2 linked regions of the Sandaracinus amylolyticus genome follow. Each later gene encodes a partner of the first gene's protein in a complex. Links are inferred from orthologs where the notes say so. Each region holds a gene or a part of one and is shown on either strand. Other genes may lie near its edges. The genes, in order: groL and metK.

Region 1 (3,159 bases):
GGCGCGGTCGCGGAGCTGCGCGACCAGCTCGCGTCCGCGCGCGCCGTGGCAGAGGTGCGCGCCGACGAAGAACGGCGCGAGCTCGAGGCGCGTGACGCGCGCATCGCCGACTCCGAGCGCGCGAGAGAGCGCCTCGCCCGCGAGCACGAAGAGACGCGCCGCGCGCTCGCAGAGGCGCGCCAGATCCTCTCGTCGATCGCCAGCGGGCTCGACACCGGCGCCGTCGCGGCGGCCGCGCCCGCGAGCGACGCGCGCCTTCGCGAGCAGCTGCGCGACCTGCAGCGCGAGGCCGAAGATCGCGAGCTCATGCTCCGCTCGCTCACCGCGCAGCTCCAGGATCGCGACGATCGCCTGCGCGCGCTCGAGCGCATGAAGTCCGGCGAGGCGCCCGGCGACGAGCGCGAGCTCGTGCAGCGCGTGCTGATGGCGGAAGAGCGCGCGGTGCGCTTCGAGCGCGAGCTCGAGCAAGAGCGCCAGGCGCGCCGACACGCCGAGCAGAACGGCGGCTCCGCCGAGCGCGACGCCGATCTGCGCCGCCTGCACCAGACGCTCGGTGATCGAGACGCGCAGCTGATGGTCCTCGAGGGCCGCATCACGCAGTCGGAGCGCGAGCAGCGCTCGATGCGCGACGCGTTCGCCCAGGCGCGCGCGAGCCTCGAGACGCTCCTCGGCGAGATCGCGAACGATCAGCGCGCCGAGGCCGCCGATCGCATCGCGTCGATGCTGCGTCTCCTCCGCCGTTACTGAGCTGGCCCGGGGGAGGCTGCGCGCCTCCCCTCTCGACTCCCGCCCCGGAAAGACGAAGGCCGCGCCCTCCGAGGAGAGCGCGGCCTTCTTCGTTCAGCGCGTCAGCGGTGGATCAGAAATCCATGCCGCCGGGGCCGTGCGCGTGACCGCCGCCCGCCGCCGCCTTCTCCTCCTTCGGGAGCTCGGCGATGAGCGCCTCGGTCGTGAGCATGAGGCTCGCGACCGACGACGCGTTCTGCAGCGCGGTGCGGACGACCTTCGTCGGGTCGATGACGCCGGCCGAGATCAGGTCCTCGTACGAGTCGCGCGCGGCGTTGTAGCCGAAGCCGCCCTTGCCGTTCTTGACCTTGTCGACGACGATCGAGCCCTCGACGCCCGCGTTCGCCGAGATCTGGCGCAGGGGCTCCTCGATCGCGCGGCGCACGATGCGCACGCCGACCGCCTGCTCGTCGCTGAGCTTGAGGCCGTCGAGCGCCGACTGCGCGCGAAGGAGCGCCACGCCACCGCCGGGGACGATGCCCTCCTCGACGGCCGCGCGGGTCGCGTGGAGCGCGTCCTCGACGCGCGCCTTCTTCTCCTTCATCTCGACCTCGGTCGCCGCGCCGACCTTGATGACCGCGACGCCGCCGACGAGCTTCGCGAGGCGCTCCTGGAGCTTCTCGCGATCGTAGTCGCTCGTCGTGTCCTCGATCTGCTTCTTGATCGTCTCGATGCGGCCCTTGATCGCGTCCTTCGCGCCCACGCCGTCGACGATCGTCGTGTTCTCCTTGTCGATCCGGACGCGCTTCGCGCGGCCGAGATCGTTCAGGGTCACGTTCTCGAGCTTGATCCCGAGCTCCTCGCTGACGACCTCACCACCCGTCAGGATGGCGATGTCCTTCAGCATCTCCTTGCGGCGATCGCCGAAGCCCGGCGCCTTCACCGCCGCGACGTGTAGCGTGCCGCGGAGCTTGTTCACGACGAGCGTCGCGAGCGCCTCGCCCTCGACGTCCTCCGAGAGGATGAGGAGCGGCTTCTGCTGACGCGCGATCGCCTCGAGGACCGGGAGGAGGTCCTTCATGTTCGAGATCTTCTTCTCGGAGATCAGGATGTAGGCGTCCTCGAGGATCGCCTCCATGCGCTCCGGATCCGTCACGAAGTAGGGCGACAGGTAGCCGCGGTCGAACTGCATGCCCTCGACGACGTCGAGCGTGGTCTCGAGGCCCTTCGCCTCCTCGACCGTGATGACGCCTTCCTTGCCGACCTTCTCCATCGCCTCGGCGAGGATCTTGCCGATCGTCTCGTCGCCGTTCGCCGAGATCGTGCCGACCTGCGCGATCTCCTTCGGGTCCTTCGTCGGCTTCGAGAGCTTCTTCAGCTCCTCGGTGATCGCCGCGACGGCCGCGTCGATGCCGCGCTTGAGCTCCATCGGGTTGTGGCCCGCGGCCACCATCTTCGAGCCCTCGCGGTAGACCGCCTGCGCGAGCACGGTCGCCGTCGTGGTGCCGTCACCCGCGACGTCCGACGTCTTGCTGGCGACCTCGCGCACCATCTGCGCGCCCATGTTCTCGAACTTGTCCGCGAGCTCGATCTCCTTCGCGACCGTCACGCCGTCCTTCGTGACCGTCGGAGCGCCGAAGCTCTTCTCGATGACGACGTTGCGGCCCTTGGGGCCCAGCGTGACCTTCACCGCGTTCGCGAGCGTGTTGACGCCGGCGAGAATGCGGTCGCGCGCGGTCGTATCGTAGAGAATTTCCTTGGCTGCCATGTTCTTCGTCTCCGTCTTCCGCTGAAGTCAGTCTTTCGAGATCACTCCACGATGCCGACGATGTCGTCTTCGCGGAGGATCACCATCTCCTGGCCGTCGACCTTGATCTCCTGGCCGCTGTACTTGCCGAAGAGGACGCGATCGCCGGGCTTGACCTCGAGCTTCCGGACCGAGCCGTCCTCGAGGATCTTGCCGCTGCCGACGGCGATCACCTTGCCCTCGACCGGCTTTTCCTTCGCCGTGTCGGGGATGATGATCCCGCCCTTGGTCTTCTCCTCTTCCTTCACGCGCTGGATGAGCACGCGGTCGTGCAGGGGACGAATCGCCATGTCTGAGCCCTCCTTGGGGGTCCGATTTGCACTTCGTTAGCACTCGCACCCGGCGAGTGCTGACAGCGGGCCGGGAACCTAACCTGGGCCCTGCAACGGTCAAGATGGCCCCTCGCGATTTTCTCGCGACGCTGCGGACGCCAATGATTCCGTGCGGTTGCGCCGGTTCGTGGCGGCGCGTTGGCACTCGCGGCGCGCGGCTGCCGACGACGCGCCGGAGACATTCCGGAAACCACCGGAACACTTGGGGAATTCTTCGCGCCGCCGCCTCCGTGCCGTAGATTTTCTCGGCAGAAGCCTCGGAGGTGAGCACCGTGATCGAGACGTTCGCCGACC
Region 2 (3,161 bases), 3.5 Mb from region 1 along the record:
CATTCCGTCCGCGTCGCCGAAGCCCTCGGCGCACGCGACGCCGCACGCGCCTGCGCTGCACACGGCCACCTGGTTGAGCGCAGGCGCGGGCGTCGGGCACACGATGCAGTCGTTCGCGCCGGTCCCGCAGCGCATCGGGTTCGTGAGCACGTCGTCGTACTCGGTGCTCACGCACATCCCGGCCGACTCGACGCACTCGTCGGCGCTGCAGCTGTTCGAGTCGTCGCAGTCACGCGAGCCCGGGCTCTGGCACCGCCCTTCGACGCACACCTCGACGCCGTTGCAGAAGTTCCCGTCGCCAGTGCAGTCGGTGTCGAACTCGCACGCCGGCGCCTCGCTGCACCCGATGCGGAGGTAGCAAGCGGTCCCGTCGGGGCACGCGGTGTCGTCGGGCGTGTTCTGGCATTCGTCGGTCGCGGTCACGCACTCGTCGCGCGTGCACGAGATGCCGTCGTCGCAGGTCGGGATCGCGCTCGCGATGCAGCGATTCTCCCGGCAGATCAGCCGACCGTTGCAGAAGATCCCGTCGTCGGCGCAGTCCTCGTCGAACTGGCACTCACCGCTCGTGCTCCCGTCGCCCCGCGCCGCGTCCGACGTGCTGCCGTCGCGGCGACCTCCGCTTCCTCCATCGGCGCACCCGGCGATCGCGGCGCCGGCACAAGTCAAGAGAACGAGCCAACCCCATGCTCGCAAAGCCATCCCGGATCCACCTCTCGGCTAGGTTCAGCGAGCGTACACGAATGCACCTCTCCCCCACCACGGGGGGCGAGGGCGTGCAGAGAGAGGTGCGCGGATTGACTCGGCTCGTGGACTCCCTTATGAACGCGCCGCCCGGAGCCCGGGCCGCCACGCACGTTCGACGCGCGAAGAAGAAAGGGTCGAAGCTCAGATGTCCGGATATCTCTTCACCTCGGAGTCGGTCACCGAAGGCCATCCCGACAAGCTCTGCGACGCGATCTCCGACTCCGTCCTCGACGCGATCCTCGAGAAGGACGCGCGCGCCCGCGTGGCGTGCGAGACGATGGTGAAGACCGGCTACGCGATCGTCGCGGGCGAGATCACGACGAAGGCCGTGATCGACTTCCCGAAGGTCATCCGCGCGGCGATCAAGGACATCGGCTACACGGCCGAGTGCGGCTTCGACTGGGAGCACTGCGCGATCCTCACCGCGATCGAGCAGCAGTCGCCCGACATCGCGCAGGGCGTGAACATCGAGACCTCGCTCTCGAAGGATCAGGGCGCGGGCGATCAGGGCCTGATGTTCGGCTACGCGTGCGACGAGACGCCCGAGCTGATGCCGATGCCGATCCAGCTGGCGCACCGCCTCGCGCAGCGCCTCGCGAAGGTTCGCAAGAACGGCACGCTCCCGTGGCTCCGCCCCGACGGCAAGACCCAGGTCACCGTCGAGTACGGCCCGGACGGCAAGCCGGTGCGCCTCGACGCGATCGTCGTCAGCACGCAGCACTCGCCCGACGTGAAGTCGAAGAAGATCACCGAGGCGATGACCGAGGAAGTCATCCAGAAGGTCTGCCCGGCGAACATGATCGACAAGAAGACGAAGATCTTCGTCAACCCGACGGGGCGCTTCGTCATCGGCGGACCGGTCGGCGACGCGGGCCTCACCGGCCGCAAGATCATCGTGGACACCTACGGCGGCATGGGCCGTCACGGTGGCGGCGCGTTCAGCGGCAAGGATCCGAGCAAGGTCGATCGCTCGGCCGCGTACTTCGCGCGCTACGTCGCGAAGAACATCGTCGCGAGCGGCGTCGCCGCGCGCGCCGAGGTGCAGGTCGCGTACGCGATCGGCGTTGCGAAGCCGATGGGCGTGTACGTGTCGACGTTCGGCACCGGCAAGGTCGAGGACGCGAAGATCGCTGCGGCGGTCAGCGACATGTTCGACTTCCGCCCGCGCGCGCTGATCGAGACGCTCGAGCTGCTCAAGCCGATGTACCGCCCGACCGCGGCGTACGGTCACTTCGGCCGCACCGAGAAGGGCTCGTTCACGTGGGAGCGCACGGACCGCGCGGCGGAGCTCGCGGACCGTCTCCTCGGCGGCAAGAAGGCGGCGAAGGCCACCTCGATCTCGAACGGCTCGAACGGCGAGAAGAGCGCCGCCAAGCCGGCGAAGAAGAAGGCGTCGGGCAAGGCCGCGCAGGCCTGACCGTCTCCGCCTGAACGATCGCGCCACGAAGGCCGCGCACCGGGACACCGGGCGCGGCCTTCGCGCGTTTCGAAGGTCGTCGCACGCCCGTTGCGCGTGCTCGTCGCCCTCGCCGACCATCTCGGCCAGGAGGGGACTTTGACGACCAAGTATTTGTTGCCCGAGAGCGAGATCCCGCGTCACTGGTACAACATCCTCGCGGATCTCGGATCGCCGCCCGCGCCCGTGCTGCACCCGGGCACGAAGGAGGCGGTCGGTCCGAGCGATCTCGCGCCGCTCTTCCCGATGGCGATCATCGAGCAGGAGATGAGCGCGCAGCGCGAGATCGCGATTCCCGACGAGGTGCGCGACGTGCTCGGGCTCTGGCGACCGACTCCGCTCTTCCGCGCCCACGCGCTGGAGCGCGCGATCGGGACTCGCTCGCACGTCTATTACAAATACGAGGGTGTCAGTCCGTCGGGCAGTCACAAACCGAACACGGCAGTCGCGCAGGCCTATTACAACGCGCGAGAGGGCGTGAAGCGGCTCGCGACGGAGACCGGAGCGGGCCAGTGGGGCTCGTCGCTCTCGTTCGCGGCGGCGCGCTTCGGGCTGCACGTCACCGTCTACATGGTGAAGGTGAGCCATCAGCAGAAGCCCTATCGCCGCTCGATGATGCAGGTGTGGGGCGCGGAGGTGTTCGCGTCGCCGAGCACGCGCACCAACGCGGGCCGCAAGATCCTGGAGCTCACCCCGGAGAGCCAGGGGTCGCTGGGCATCGCGATCTCGGAGGCGGTCGAGGACGCGGCGACGCACGACGACACCAAGTACGCGCTGGGCTCGGTGCTCAACCACGTGTGTCTGCACCAGACCGTGATCGGCCTCGAGGCGCAGCGACAGATGGAGATGGCGGGCGAATATCCCGACGTCGTCATCGGCTGCCACGGCGGCGGGAGCAACTTCGCGGGGATCGCGATCCCGTTCGTGCGCGACAAGATGAACGGCAAGAAGGTGCGCCTCG

What was found.
Region 2: the proteins of groL (region 1) and metK are in contact, whole or in part, in a cryo-EM structure (PDB 8P4O), measured with the Escherichia coli proteins. The link is inferred for Sandaracinus amylolyticus from one-to-one orthologs.

What each region holds. Positions count from the first base shown.
Region 1 is NZ_CP011125.1:3,870,920-3,874,078, forward strand. Bases 178-3,021 are described here. They hold groL (chaperonin GroEL), read right to left. Parts: upstream 2,495-3,021; coding sequence 860-2,494; downstream 178-859. Other genes in these bases: DB32_RS16515 (coiled-coil domain-containing protein), read left to right, coding at 178-747; groES (co-chaperone GroES), read right to left, coding at 2,536-2,823. Also shown: more of DB32_RS16515, read left to right, coding at 1-177; DB32_RS16530 (hypothetical protein), read left to right, coding at 3,129-3,159.
Region 2 is NZ_CP011125.1:390,094-393,254, forward strand. Bases 180-3,025 are described here. They hold metK (methionine adenosyltransferase), read left to right. Parts: upstream 180-889; coding sequence 890-2,161; downstream 2,162-3,025. Other genes in these bases: DB32_RS49845 (hypothetical protein), read right to left, coding at 180-699; DB32_RS01595 (TrpB-like pyridoxal phosphate-dependent enzyme), read left to right, coding at 2,300-3,025. Outside these bases: more of DB32_RS49845, read right to left, coding at 1-179; more of DB32_RS01595, read left to right, coding at 3,026-3,161. UniProt on the Escherichia coli protein: Catalyzes the formation of S-adenosylmethionine (AdoMet) from methionine and ATP.